DNA from 2 places in the Rhizobium skierniewicense Ch11 genome. Region 1 is predicted to be linked to the other one. Evidence: riboswitches for the same ligand, from Rfam matches in the RefSeq annotation. Region 1 holds a riboswitch; the other holds the start of a gene.

Region 1 (7,596 bases):
CGTCAAGGATCAGAAGGTTGGTGGGCTTGGCCAGAATGCGCGCCAGCATGAGACGGGCGCGCTCCCCACCGGAGAGATTGCGGATCGGCGTACGGGCCTGTTCAGGCGCAAACAGAAAATCCTTCATATAGCCGGTGACATGCTTCAGCTCGCCATTGACGAGAAGGTTTTCACCACGGCCATCTGTCAGATATTGCGCCAGCGTGTCGTTCGGGTCCAGATCCTCACGCTTCTGGTCCAGCGTGGCGATTTCCAGGTTGGTGCCGAGTTTGACTTTACCCGTGTCAGGCTTCAGCTGGCCCGTCAGCATTTTCAACAGCGTGGTCTTACCAGCACCGTTGGGTCCGACAAAACCGATGCAATCACCGCGATGGACGCGCAGCGAAAACGGCGTGACGATGTCCCGCTCGCCATAGGATTTGGTGATGGCATGAGCCTCGATCACCAGCTTGCCCGACTCGCGCCCCTCTGCCGCCGTTGCCTGCACGGAACCCTGTGGCCCCTTATGGCCGCGGTAGTCGGCGCGCATGGCCTGAAGCTCGCCGACGCGGCGCATGTTGCGCTTGCGACGCGCCGTCACGCCATAGCGCATCCAGTGTTCTTCGCGCTCGATGGCCTTGCCGAGCTTGTGCTGTTCCAGCTCTTCTTCTTCCAGCACCTTGTCGCGCCATTCCTCGAAATGCGCAAAACCGCGGCTGAGACGACGTGCCTGTCCTCGGTCCAGCCAGACGGTGGCGGTGGAGACTTTTTCGAGAAAACGACGGTCATGCGAAATCAGCACCAGCGCGCTGCGCGTCTGCTGCAATTCGCTTTCCAGCCATTCGATGGTCGGCAGGTCGAGATGGTTGGTCGGCTCGTCCAGCATCAGGATATCGGGCTCAGGCGCCATGACGCGCACGAGTGCTGCGCGGCGCGCTTCCCCGCCGGAAAGGCTGGACGGATGTTCCTGTCCCGTCAGGCCCAGATGTTCCAACAGATAGGTGACGCGATAGGCATCATCACCCGGTCCCAGCCCCCCCTCGGCATAGGCCTGCACCGTCTCGTAACCGGCAAAATCCGGTGCCTGATCCAGATAACGAATGGTGGCGGAAGGGTGCTTGAAAATCTCACCCGATTGCGCCTCGACCAGACCGGCAGCGATTTTCATCAGCGTGGATTTGCCCGAACCGTTGCGGCCGACGAGGCAGATGCGATCGCCGGGCTCGACTTGAAGGTTGGCACCGTCAAGCAGCGGGGTAGCGCCGAATTTCAGCGTGATATCGTCGAGTTTCAAAATGGGGGGTGCCAAGGTGTCAGGCTCCGGTCTTGTCATAAGGACGGGCAAGCACGATGGCTTTGCCGCTTTTGAGGCGAAGGCGCAAGGGGCCTTCCGCCACGTTGGAAATAGTGCGCGACGAGCCGAAAGCAAGCGCGAAGTTTTCTAGGGGATAGCGTGCATTTTCGATATCAAGGCCTTTCAGCGCGGTAAAACCAGCAACCGAAAACAGGGACCCGGAGGGAAGATCGAGGTCCAGAGTGCCTTCCATCAGCGGATAGGCTTCTTCTTCGCCTGATGTCAGCACCACCTCGAATCCGCGCTCTGCCAGCGAAACCGCATAAAGCAGATGAAACAGCGCATGGTCCGACCGCTCACCCGCCAATGCTCCAACCAGTGTCAATCGCTGCGCACCCCGGGACAGGGCTTCGGAAACCGCAATCTCGCCGTCTGTAACGCCCTTTGTAGCCGGAAATGGTTGTTTCTCGACATCCGCCCAACCCTCTTGCAGCGCCGTGTCGGACGAATCGAAGTCGCCAACCCAAAGCTCAGGGATAAGCCCCAACGGTTGCGCGTGACGCATGCCGCTATCTGCGGCAATCACGCGCGTATCCGCCACCGCCTTTTGCAAGCGATCCGTAACAGTGATGTTGCCGCCGAGCAAAATGGTGAAAGGAGCAGATGTCATGCTCTGCCATAGCCTATCTATGGCAAAAAGCAAAAGCCATAACCATGATGCGACCATCCATCATGCCGCCGTTTAAAACGAGTTTCGATTTACGCTGAGGTTAACAACTTCAGGTCAGTACACTTCAGCAAGCATGGTATGACATAAATGCAACCAAAGGAGGTTTTCATGTTCACCGTGACAAACAATACTGGCAGAATTCTCACTCTCTACAACGGCGCTACGGTTATCGCGGCCATCGCAAACGGAGCCGTTGGCAATTCGAACCAACTGAACGTCAGCACGATTGGTTACGGAGATGCGATATTCGCCAACAGTTCCGGCACGTTCGCCGATAATACCAATTACACAGCGACATATCAGGCTTCGAGCCCGAATTTCCCCCAGAATAACGTCCTTTTTGCCAACGGCTTACCAGGAGGCAATGTTCGTTTCTTCTAACGTCTCAGATTGAGAAACGGTAAAGCGGCGGGTTTCCTGAAATGCTCGCCGCTTTACTTACGGCGTTTCGGCTTGACTGCAGGGCAATTGAGCAGTGTCGATTTTCGTTGATTCAGAGCAATTCCAGGCGTATGTACCGCTCCTATGTGGTGATTTGCCGACCGGCTTGCAGCCACTTTAAAGAAGTCGCTAAATGGTCGAGGAAACATCTCATTTCCGAGGACCGGCTGCGATTTCGTTGCCGGTTTTTGTGTTCATGGCCCGCGCCTCCACGGAAGTGAGTTCGACATGCCGATAAAAATCCCCGATACGCTGCCTGCGTTCGAAACCCTGATACATGAGGGTGTGCGGGTACTGACAGAAACGGCGGCCATCCGGCAGGATATTCGCCCGCTCCAGATCGGGCTTCTCAATCTCATGCCGAACAAGATCAAGACCGAGATCCAGATGGCGCGACTGGTCGGCGCGTCTCCGCTTCAGGTCGAGCTCTCGTTGGTTCGTATCGGCGGCCATCGTGCCAAGAATACGCCGGAAGAGCACCTGCTATCCTTTTATGAGACTTGGGAAGAGGTGCGTCACCGCAAGTTCGACGGCTTCATCATCACCGGCGCGCCCGTGGAAAAACTGACCTATGAGGACGTGACCTATTGGGATGAGATGCGCAAGATTTTCGAATGGACGGAGACGAATGTCCACTCGACGCTAAATGTCTGCTGGGGTGCGATGGCCGCCATCTACCATTTCCATGATGTGCCGAAGCATGCGCTGAAGGAAAAGGCGTTCGGCGTCTACCGCCACCGCAATCTGAGCCCCGCCTCGATCTACCTCAATGGCTTCTCGGATGATTTTCAGGTGCCCGTATCGCGCTGGACAGAAGTGCGCCGCGCCGACATCGAAAAGCATCCCAACCTTGAAATCCTGATGGAATCCGAGGAGATGGGCGTTTGCCTCGTGCACGAGAAGAAAGGCAAGCGGCTCTATATGTTCAACCATGTCGAGTACGATTCCACGTCGCTCGCCGACGAATATTTTCGCGATGTCGATGCTGGCGTGCCGATCAAGGTGCCGCATGATTATTTTCCGCACAACGACCCTGGTCTGACGCCGCTCAACCGCTGGCGCAGCCACGCCCATCTGTTCATGGGCAACTGGATCAACGAGATTTACCAGACGACACCGTATGATCTGGAAGAAATCGGAAAAGGCCAGGACCAGAGCGCAGAGTGAAAATTCTGCAATTGCGTGCGGCCGGAAAATAAAGCAACGTCCGGCCCATATGTGTCGAGTGGGAGAATGAAGACGATGAGCGATGGCGCAACACGGGAAAATTTCGGACTGACGGCATCGGGAGAAAAGGTCGAGCGTGTCACCATTTCTGCAGGCGGATTGACGGCCCATGTCCTGACCTGGGGTGCTGTCATCCAGGATTTGCGCCTTGACGGCCACCAGCCGCCACTCGTTCTGGGCTTCGACAATTTCGATGACTACCCGAAATACTCCTCCTATTTCGGCGCCACACCGGGCCGCAATGCCAACCGCATCGATAGCGGCAAGTTCACTATCGATGGAAAGACCTATCAGCTCGAACTGAACGAAAAGGGTGTCACCCATCTACACGGCGGCAGCGACAACATCGGCAAGCGCAACTGGCTGCTGATGGAACATGGCCCTGACCACGTGGTTCTGCAGATCGTCGATCCGGATGGCCGTGCTGGTTATCCGGGCAATTGTACCGTAACCGCGACCTACACGATCCGGGAAGGCGGTGTGCTGTCGATGGTCTATGAGACGACGACCGACAAGCCGACCATCGCCAACATCTGCCAGCATTCCTATTTCAATCTCGATGGCGCGCAAACCACGCTCGGCCACGAAATCGAAATCGCCGCTGACCATTATTTACCGACAACCGATCGACAAATCCCGACCGGCGAAATCCGCCCCGTAGATGGCACCGTGTTCGATCTGCGCCGTCCTGTCCCCGTCGAGCGGGAAGAAAACGGCGAGCAGGTGACCTATGATCACAATTTCTGCCTGTCATCGGAGCGCGTCGCCAAACGCAGGGTCGCGCGTGTCACGGCACCGGCCTCGAAAGTATCGCTGGAAGTGCACACGACCGAGCCCGGCGTGCAATTCTACTCGGCCTTCAAGTTGAACACCGGCGCGCCGGGCCTGGAGGGCCGTCGCTATGGACCTTTTGCGGGCCTTTGCCTCGAAACCCAGATTTGGCCGGACGCAGTCAACCACGATGGTTTCCCTAAGGCAATCCTGCGCCCCGGCGAAACGCTTCGTCAGGAAACCGACTACATCTTCACCAAAGGCTGAGGTTCCTAGTCCAGAACGCACCCGACATAGGCGCCTGAACCCCGGGCTCGTCTTTCGATGAGGCCGGCCAGACGTTGCATTCCTCTGCCGGGTTTTCCAGCAACGCGATCAATCGGATTGGGCAGCGCGACCGCAAGAAGTGCTGCCTGCCGCGAACTCAACTTCGAGGCCGAGACCTTGAAGTGGTATTGCGCAGCGGCTTCGATGCCGTAAATGCCCGGCCCCCATTCGGCGACGTTGAGATAAATCTCCATCATCCGTTTTTTTGACCAGACGAAGTCGGACACGACAGCCAGGGGCAGTTCCAACCCTTTGCGGATGAAAGACCGGCCATTCCATAGAAACAGGTTTTTTGACGTCTGCATGGGAATGGTGCTGGCACCACGCGTGGCCTCACCTTCCAATGCGCTGTTGACCACTGTCTGCATCTGGTTCCAGTCTACCCCGCCGTGGGAACAGAATTGCCCATCCTCGGACATCATCACCGATTGAACGAGCCGTGGTGAAATCTCGTCGAGCGACACCCAGCGTCGATCATAGCCCTGAAACATGACGAGATCGGCCAGCATCAGCGTCGAAACCGGACGCATGAAAGGCAGGGCATAGAGGACAATGAGCAGGTAGGGCAAAACCAGCAGGGCGAGAATGAAGAGGAGGATACGTTTCACGAGACTTCGCACATCCACATCAGGTTTTCTCTCGCTCTCGACAAGCGTTTCGTGATCCGTCTCGCTGTCCGGCGTGCTGCTCAAAACTTGGCCCCCACTTGGCTACCCATCGAAGCCTTTCATATTCCGCATACACCATCAAGGCTACTGTCGATAACGAAGTTCCACATCCAGCTGACAAAAACGATTGCCAGCCATTTTTCCCCATGCGAAAGAGCCAATCGTCACCTGACATGGTAAGGAAACAGGCAAGATGACATTCGAGACCCGGCTGCGCGACAATGCGGCAAGAACCGAAGCCTTGCTCGGCGACTTGCTGTCCAGCAACCCGCGCACCGACGAAATCACCCGCCCGGAAAATTTGCTCAACGCCATGCGCCACGGTGTCTTGAACGGTGGCAAGCGGTTGCGGCCGTTTCTGGTTATCGAGACCGCGGCTCTTTTGGGTGGTGACGCCACCGCCGCATTGCATGTCGGCGCAGCGCTGGAATGCCTGCACTGTTATTCGCTGGTGCACGATGATCTTCCTGCCATGGACAATGATGATCTGCGCCGCGGCCAGCCGACGGTTCACAGGAAATTCGATGAGGCGACGGCCATTCTGGCGGGCGATAGCCTGCTGACGCTGGCCTTCGATATTATCGCGTCACCGGAGACCACCCTGCCCGACGATCGCAGAGCCACACTCGTCCTCGCATTGGCGAAAGCGGCGGGTATCGGCGGCATGGCGGGCGGACAGGCACTCGATCTGGCAGCCGAGAGCCAAGCCCCCGACGAGGGCGGCGTGATTACATTGCAGGCGATGAAAACCGGTGCCCTCATCCGTTTTGCCTGTGAAGCCGGTGCGATCATCGCCGGAAGCATTTCCACCGAGCGAACGCGTCTGCGCAGCTACGGCGAAAAGATCGGCCTTGCTTTTCAACTGGCCGACGACCTCCTCGATCTCACCTCCGACGCCGCCACCATGGGCAAGGCGACCGGCAAGGATGCCGCCCGGGGCAAGGGAACATTGGTTGCTCTGCGCGGATCGGACTGGGGTCGAAGCCGTTTGCGTGAACTGGTGTCGGAAGCCTCGGATCTGCTGACCCCCTATGGCAAACGCGCGGATATCCTGATCGAAACCGCACGGTTTGTTGCCGAGCGCAAAAACTGACCTCCATCGCCAGTCCAGTCATCGCCTGTTTTTAAAGCCGCTCGCCATAAATCGCTTGATCGATGATCCCTGCCATCGTATGCATGTTTATGCACGATTTAGCCGAATGATTCCGAATGAGCAAGCCAGACCATTTTGTGAGCGAGAGACAAGCGTTGATCTACGCGCAGTTACAACAGCACGGTCGGGTGCTGTCACAGGAACTGGCGCAGACGTTCGACGTCTCGGAAGACACGGTCAGGCGCGATCTGCGCGAGATGGCGGCCCGAGGAGAATGCACGCGCGTTTACGGCGGCGCGCTTTTGGCGACCAGAACAACCGTCCCACTGAAAACCCGTATGACGGAAATGCCGGATCGCAAGGCGACGTTGGGCCGAACTGCTGCTCGATTCTTACAGGACGGAATGACGGTCTTTATCGATGCCGGCTCCACCAATCTGGCCATAGCTAAAAATCTTGGGGCGGGTTTGAAGCTTACCGTGATCACCAGCACGCCGGTCATTGCCGCCGAACTGGAAGGAAATACGGACATCGATCTCATTCTGATCGGTGGCCGGGTCCATCCCGCCATCGGCGCGGCCATCGACGCGACGGCCATACGGCAGTTGGAACAGATGCGGCCCGATCTTTGCATCGTCGGCGTCTGCGGTCTGACAGTCGATGGACTTTGTGCCGAAATCTATGAAGATGCCACCTTCAAGCGGCTTGCCTGTGAAGCCAGCGCCCGGACACTTGCCGCCATAACCTCCGAGAAGCTGGGGGTCCCCTCCGCCTTCCATGTTTCCTCACTGTCTTCGACGCTTACCCTCGTTCTTGAGGAGGGTGCCGATCTCACCATGGTCGGCGCTCTGGCCAGTACGGGCGTCAAGATTCATCAGGCTGGATCGTCTTCCGACAGCTTATTTCATACGCATGCACCGAAGGACCAGTCCCGATGACCGGCACTGCCACGCAAACGCCTATACCCGCCCGCACCCCCTATATGACGAGGACACGCCTCGGCGTTTCCCTGCTGTTCCTGATGAATGGTTTCATGATGGGATCCTGGGCTCCGATGATCCCGGAA
Region 2 (7,596 bases), on a different contig from region 1:
ATGCGTGAAGTGAATCACGGAAGTCAAGTTCAACTTCTTCACCGCGGTCGACGGCTTCATAAAGACGGTTCACTTCTTCACAAACCGACTCAGCAGAAGCCTCATCTTGGTTACGAACAAAGAACTTAACATCTAGAAGCCCGCCTGCGGCCATCTTTTCGAATCGCGCAGCGAGCTGGTTGCATTGCAAATTAGTTTCCATAACTCGCTCCTTCTATACGACGAGAACCAATCAAGTCGTCATCTGTTCCGTATGTAGGTTACAGATTTGTTTTTTGTATGTCAGCGCGCCGATATACGAAAATTAAATCGTGTCAACCCCTATTCCTGTGTGTTGCCGCCATTATGCGTACATTTGCCCTCAGGTCTATAGCTTGCTCTAACAATTTTGATAATTAATTAATAAGCACGCTACAAATGTAAATCACTGCCACAAAATTGCTACAGTTAACGCAGTGCCACTATCCAAATTTCTTAGTCGCCAAAGTCCACACTAATTAAGCATAATAGATCACACAGGGAACACTACCCTGTAAAACTACCTGTAAAACTTTACTCTTCGATATAGTGGGAAGCACACGAAAAGCTAGAATTTGAAGGCTGAGCGGGTGAAGGGAATCGAACCCTCGTATTCAGCTTGGGAAGCTGCTGCTCTACCATTGAGCTACACCCGCGTGAACGTAAGGGTCCGACAGTTCCGGAGAACTGTCAAGACACCGTTATGATTACCCGGCGCGGAAATGTTTTGAAAGCTTGAGGCCTTGAGCCTGATAATTGGACCCGAGACCTGCCCCATAAAGGCCTTCCGGCTTGGTCAGCATGTGTTCATAGACCAGACGGCCGACGATTTGGCCGTGCTCGAGGATAAAGGGAACTTCGTGGCTTCTGACTTCCAGAACGGCCCGGCTGCCGGTGCCACCGGCGCTGGCATGGCCGAAGCCCGGGTCGAAGAAGCCGGCATAGTGAACGCGAAATTCACCGACCAGCGGATCGAAAGGTGTCATCTCCGCTGCATAAAGCGGCGGTACGTGGACGGCTTCTTGGGAGACGAGGATGTAGAATTCATCCGGATCGAGAATAAGTTCGGCGCGGCCGCGGGCGTAGATTGGCTCCCAGAAATCGAGCACATCGTGCGCGGCCTTCTCATCGACATCGACAACGGCTGTGTGATGCTTGCCGCGATAACCGATAAGACCTTGCTCGCCAAAGCCCTGAAGGTCGATGGACAGGGCTATGCCGCCGCCTGACACGTTGGGGGTTTCACTGGCAACCAGCGTTTCGCTCTCATGCAGGCTCAGCAATTCGGCCTCGTTCAAAACCGCATGACCGATCCGAAAGCGAATTTGCGACAGGCGCGAGCCCTGACGCACGACGATGGGGAAGGTGCGCGGACTGATCTCGAGATAGAGTGGACCCTTGTAACCCGTGGGTATCTTGTCGAATTCCTGCGCATAGTCAGTTATGACGCGGGTAAAGATATCCAGACGGCCAGTCGAGCTTTTGGGGTTAGCAGAGGCAGACATATCGGCTGGAAGAGCAACAGCCTCCATCAAAGGTACGATGTAGACGCAACCGGTCTCCAGCACGGCACCTTCGCCAAGGTCGATCTCATGCAGGCTGAGCCTTCTCAGCTTCTCGATCACTTTTGTGGATGGGCCGGGCATGAAGCTTGCACGCACACGATAGGCCTTGGCGCCGAGCCGCAGATCAAGGCTCGCGGGCTGGATCTGATCCGAATCCAGAGCCCGTTCGCTCGTCAGTTGGCCGGAGGCGAACAGTTCCCGGATTGCACCATCCGCCAATATGCCCGTCGTTCTCGTCATGTTTTGGTCATCCCGTTTCACGGCGACAAAACCAAAAGCAAGGCATTGACGCAAGTCGTTAACGGGGTTAAGCCAAGCTTATCCCGTGGTGATTTGGCCGGTCGGCTTGCAGCCACGTTAAACAAGTGGCTAAAAAGACCGGGTGCGCTTGTAACCGGTCTGCTTTTGCGGCCGGTTTTTTTGTTTGTAAGGTGATGACATGAGCAAGAAATGGCGCCCGGCAACACAGCTGGTACATGGCGGCACACTGCGTTCCGGCTACGGCGAAACATCTGAGGCGATCTACCTCACGCAAGGTTTCGTCTACGACAGCTCCGAGGCGGCCGAAGCCCGCTTCAAGGGCGAGACGGAAGGCTTCATCTACGCCCGTTATGCCAGCCCCACCAATGACATGTTCGAAAAGCGCATGTGCCTGCTGGAGGGCGCCGAAGACGCGCGCGCCACGGCCTCGGGCATGGCTGCCGTCAGCGCCGCCATTCTCTGCCAGCTGAAGGCAGGCGATCACATCGTTGCCGCCCGCGCCTTGTTCGGCTCCTGCCGCTGGGTTGTCGAGACGCTAGCACCAAAATATGGCATCGAATGCACGCTGGTCGATGGACGTGATCTGGCCAACTGGGAAAAGGCAATTCAGCAGAACACCAAGCTCTTCTTCCTGGAAAGCCCCACCAATCCAACACTGGAAGTGGTCGATATCGCAGGCGTTGCAAAGCTGGCCAACCAGATCGGCGCAAAGCTGGTCGTTGACAACGTGTTTGCAACACCGCTTTTCCAGAAGCCGCTTGAACTGGGCGCCCATATTGTCGTCTACTCCGCAACCAAGCACATTGATGGTCAGGGACGTTGTCTCGGTGGCGTCGTTCTCTCCGACAAAAAGTGGATCGAGGAAGAGCTTCAGGACTACTTCCGCCACACAGGCCCGGCCATGTCTCCTTTCAACGCATGGACGCTGCTGAAGGGCATTGAAACGCTGCCGTTGCGCGTGCGCCAGCAGACGGCGAATGCCGGAAAGATTGCCGATTTTCTTGCCGACCAGAACAAAATCGGCAGGGTTATCTACCCAGGCCGCGCCGACCATCCTCAAGCCGATATCATCGCCAAGCAGATGACCGGTGGCTCGACGCTGGTGTGCTTTGAATTGAAAGGTGGCAAGGAAGCGGCCTTCAAGCTGCAGAATGCGCTTGAGATCGTCAAGATTTCCAACAATCTGGGTGATGCGAAAAGCCTGATTACCCATCCTGCCACAACAACGCACAAGAACCTGACCGACGAGGCCCGTGCTGAACTCGGAATTTCCGGCGGCACGCTGCGTCTTTCCTGTGGGATAGAAGATACTGACGATCTGGTGGAGGATTTTGCAGCCGCGATCGCCACGGTATCTGCCTGATGCTAGGGCCACGGCCCGGACATGTGCCGGGCCATGTCTACCCGTTCCTCCACCGCGAAACAGCGCCCGGAGACGCCAAAAAAGTGGGTGTGGTAACCGGATATTACCCTAAAGGTGATATCTATCGGAAAAGCGTGCGTCCTGTTCTTCAAAATCCAGCGGTAACCTGCAGTTTCTTGACGATGATCCACGCCTTTGGTGTAGAATATTTAACAAGCAATGACTTAGGGCCGCATTATGTATCGAGCAGTGACAAGAGACATCGAGGTCACCGTCGACCCCTATTACCTTGAAGAGCAGTCCGACCCGGATGACAGCCGTTACGTCTGGGGCTACACAGTGGTGATTTCCAATCTGTCGAATGTGGCTGTCACTCTCGTCAGTCGCTACTGGAATATTACGGATGAAACCGGACAGGTGGACGAAGTATCGGGCCCCGGTGTGATCGGTGAACAGCCGCAGCTGAAACCCGGTGACACCTATGAGTACTCCTCCGGCTGTCCGCTGGATACGCCATCCGGCATGATGTTCGGCCATTATGAAATGAAGGCGGATACCGGCGAGGTCTTCAACGTCGCTATCCCCGCATTTTCTCTGGATAGTCCCGGCCTGACAAGAATCCTCAATTAAAAAAGGCGGGAGATCATCCCGCCTTTCCAACTCATCTTGCCGCTTCCATTTCCTCAACCGGATAATGGTAGGTGGTGGAGCAGAACTCGCAGGTGACGGAGATGACACCATTCTCCTGGCTTTCCTGGATTTCCGTTGCGGAAAATCCTGACAGGACCCCTTTGATCTTGTCGCGCGAGCAGTTGCAGCGATCGACGATCAGTTGCGGATCATAGACCCGCACGCCCTGCTCATGGAAAAGGCGAAACAACAGTTTTTCCGCAGGCACCTGCGGATCGGTCAGCTCATCCATGTCTACTGTGTCGATCAGAGCGACGGCTTCGGTCCAGGCATCGTCCTCCGCATATTCGGCAGCACCCTCGTCGCCATCGCCGCCGTGAAGGTCGCGTTGGCGAACACGCTCAGGCGCCTGTGGCAGAAACTGCGCAATAATACCGCCTGCGCGCCAACTGCGACGCGGATTGCCATCGCTGTCCCGGTCAAACAACTCGGCAACGCCAAGGCGTACGCGGGTCGGCAACTGTTCTGACTGACGAAAATAGACGCCAGCAATGTCTTCCAGTGAGGACCCGTCCAGGGGTACGATGCCCTGATATGGTTGCATGCCTACACCCTGGTCGATGGTGAAGGCAAGAATACCCTCGCCCAGCAACTGTTCCGGCGATGTTTGGCCAGCAGCGGTCGCCTCAGCCAGACGCTCCTCATCAAAACGGGCATAGGCACGCATGCTTTCAGGTGCAGAAAAATCAGCGACCAGCAAATCCACAGGACCATCGCTCTTCGTTTGAAGGGTCAGTTTGCCGGAAAACTTAAGGGAGGTGCCAATAAGCGACGTCAAAACCACCGCCTCCGCCAAAAGACGAGCTACGACCGGCGGGTAGTCATGCCGCGCCAGAATAGCATTGAGGAGTGGTCCGACCTGAACGGCGCGACCGCGCACGTCCAGTCCCTCTACCTGAAAGGGAACGACCTTGTCGTCGCCAGCCAATTTAAGATCGTCCAGCTGTACCGTTGCGTCTGCCATGTCCTAACTCCTTGACGTCCGTTGCCCGAGCTTGCGCGCAAAATGATCGAAACCGCGACAGCATCGACCAACGGGCATGATGTTCGTATCGCACAGATAGACCGGGGACGATGAAAACGGAACCACCGTGCCACCTTAACTTTCGCAAAGGAGCGGTTTATCCGAGAACAGCGTATCCGTTCGGACCGGGCCTCCTGCGAGACGCGAACCTGCACGAAGCCACCGAGCGGCGAACGATTGATGAAAAGCTGCCGTTGTCAAAAACGGCAGCATTGAATTGCGCTAGAAGTAGGAACCCCGGCCTGAAATTCAAGTTACCCGGTTCAGCATCACCTGCAGGTGATTGGCTGACGCAAATCAGATAACGCCCATGCACCAGGCGATGATGGCCTTTTGCGCATGCAGACGGTTTTCGGCCTCATCGAAGACGACAGACTGAGGGCCGTCGATGACGTCATCCGTCACCTCTTCACCGCGATGCGCCGGCAGGCAATGCATGAACAACGCGTCCTTGTTGGCCTTGCTCATAAGGGCGGCATTGACCTGGTAAGGCTGAAAGATGTTATGGCCCCGCGCCTTGTGTTCCTGGTTCATGGAAACCCACGTGTCGGTCACGACGCAATCGGCACCTTCCACGGCGCGCTGCGCTTCGTGATAGAGCTTGACGTCGCCACCATTGTTGCGCGCCCAGTTCAGAAAGCGGTCATGGGGCTCAGACCCCATCGGCACGGCCATGTTCATGCGGTAACCGAAGCGTGCAGACCCTTCCACCAGCGAATGCAGCACGTTGTTGCCATCACCCGTCCAGGCAATGGTCTTACCTTTGATCGGGCCGCGATGCTCCTCGAAGGTAAGGATATCTGCCATGATCTGGCAAGGGTGCGTATCGTCGGTGAGGCCGTTGATGACAGGCACGGTCGCATGTTCGGCAAGCTCAAGCAGGCGCGAATGGTCGGTGGTGCGGATCATGATCGCGTCGACATAGCGCGACAGAACCTTGGCCGTATCGCCAATGGTTTCAGCGCGACCAAGCTGCATTTCCGTGCCGGACAAGAACAGAGTCTCGCCGCCCAGTTGGCGCATGCCGACATCGAAGGAGACACGCGTCCGCGTGGAGGGCTTTTCGAAGATCATTGCCAACATCTTGCCAGCCAGCGGCTTTTCCGCCGTACCGTTCTTGGTGGCAATCTTTCGCGCACGGGCGTCATCCATAATAACCCGCAGGTCTTCCGAACCAACGGCCGAAAGGTCTAGAAAATGCTTTGCTGATGCCATTTCAATATAGTCCCGTTGGTGCAGGCCGCGCTTGGCGCTTGCCTGAACAATGCGCGTTCAAGCGCTTTTTGCCATTTTCGTGGTGAGGCTTTCCGCCGCTCTTTCAAGCCGGGCCAGCCCCTCGCGCGCCTCTTCCGCCGTCACGACAAGCGGCGGCAGCAGCCGGATGACATTGTCACCAGCCGGAACGCCCAGAAGCCGTTCCGCACGGATCGCATGCAGCAGATCCGATGACGGCACCTTCGCCTTGACGCCGATCAGAAGACCCTCGCCTCTGATCTCCTCGATCACATCAGGATAGCGATCCTTGAGCGATGCGAGCCCTTGACGGAATACCAGTGCAACGTCTCGCACATGCGGAAGAAAGTCGTCGGCCAGAACGATATCCAGCACCGCGTTGCCGCAGGCCATGGCCAACGGGTTGCCGCCATACGTCGTACCATGCACGCCAGCCGTCATGCCGGATGCGGCCTCTGCCGTGGCAAGGCATGCGCCGAACGGAAAACCGCCGCCGATACCCTTGGCCACCGCCATGATATCCGGCGTCACGCCCGACCACTCATGCGCAAAGAACTTGCCCGTGCGGCCGACGCCGGTCTGTACTTCATCAAAAATCAGCAGCAGGCCATGCTCGTCACACAGCGCCCGTAGTGCCCGCAGAAACTCCGGCGACACGGGGCGCACACCGCCCTCACCTTGAATCGGCTCGATCAGCAGCGCTGCCGTTTCCGGAAGGATCGCCGCTTTCAGCGCGTCGAGATCGTTGAACGGTACCTGATCGAAGCCCTCGACCTTGGGACCGAAACCCTCGATGTATTTCTCCTGTCCACCGGCAGCAATCGTTGCCAGCGTGCGCCCATGGAAAGCGCCTTCAAAGGTAATGATACGGAATTTTTCCGGATGACCATGCGTGTAATGATAACGGCGCGCGGTTTTGATAGCGCATTCCAGGGATTCCGCACCCGAATTGGTGAAGAAAACCTTGTCCGCAAAAGTTGCATCCGTCAGCCGCTTGGCGAGCACTTCCTGCCCCTCAACCTCGTAGAGATTGGACAGGTGCCAGACCTTTTCTGCCTGCGACTTTAACGCGTCCACCATGTGCGGATGGCTGTGACCAACCGATGTGACCGCCACGCCCGCACCAAAATCCAGGTATCGCTCGCCCTTTTCCGTAACGAGCCAAACGCCCTCTCCTCGTTCAAAGCGCAGGGGAGCTCTGGAAAACGTATCGAACAATGGCCCAGTTTCGAGCACAGTGTCGGCCATGGCAGTGTCACTCCTTGCGCGAAAGGCGCTGTCATAAGGGCTTACCGGTCATCCCGTGCCTGAAAATCAAAAATGCCGCCTCGCGGCGGCTTCGGGTCGTCTTCCTCTTACGCAATCACTATTGTCACTTCACCTGGCGATGTCAACAAATGTCCGTATTTTCCGGCTGTCTCAAGCCATGGTAGAAGATTTGG

Evidence for each region. Region 1 has a riboswitch for S-adenosylmethionine ahead of metA (homoserine O-acetyltransferase MetA). Riboswitches for the same ligand answer to the same signal wherever they lie in the genome.
Region 2: it holds a riboswitch for S-adenosylmethionine, as region 1 does, so the genes downstream of both, EKM04_RS08570 (O-succinylhomoserine sulfhydrylase) here and metA (homoserine O-acetyltransferase MetA) in region 1, are expected to answer to the same signal.

Annotation. Positions count from the first base shown of each region.
Region 1 covers NZ_RXPG01000003.1:196,043-203,638, reverse strand. Annotated here, with positions in the region: gene EKM04_RS02575 (ABC-F family ATP-binding cassette domain-containing protein) at 1-1,288, opposite strand, end outside; gene EKM04_RS02570 (thiamine diphosphokinase) at 1,293-1,943, opposite strand; gene EKM04_RS02565 (hypothetical protein) at 2,112-2,384, shown strand; SAM riboswitch at 2,521-2,597, shown strand; gene metA (homoserine O-acetyltransferase MetA) at 2,673-3,611, shown strand; gene EKM04_RS02555 (aldose epimerase family protein) at 3,687-4,709, shown strand; gene mtgA (monofunctional biosynthetic peptidoglycan transglycosylase) at 4,715-5,395, opposite strand; gene EKM04_RS02545 (polyprenyl synthetase family protein) at 5,631-6,530, shown strand; gene EKM04_RS02540 (DeoR/GlpR family DNA-binding transcription regulator) at 6,647-7,468, shown strand; gene EKM04_RS02535 (MFS transporter) at 7,465-7,596, shown strand, end outside.
Region 2 covers NZ_RXPG01000009.1:33,453-41,048, reverse strand. Annotated here, with positions in the region: gene EKM04_RS08585 (hypothetical protein) at 1-202, opposite strand, end outside; tRNA gene EKM04_RS08580 (tRNA-Gly) at 604-674, opposite strand; gene EKM04_RS08575 (2'-deoxycytidine 5'-triphosphate deaminase) at 726-1,823, opposite strand; SAM riboswitch at 1,899-1,977, shown strand; gene EKM04_RS08570 (O-succinylhomoserine sulfhydrylase) at 2,023-3,207, shown strand; gene apaG (Co2+/Mg2+ efflux protein ApaG) at 3,445-3,837, shown strand; gene EKM04_RS08560 (Hsp33 family molecular chaperone) at 3,869-4,861, opposite strand; gene argF (ornithine carbamoyltransferase) at 5,219-6,136, opposite strand; gene EKM04_RS08550 (aspartate aminotransferase family protein) at 6,194-7,402, opposite strand.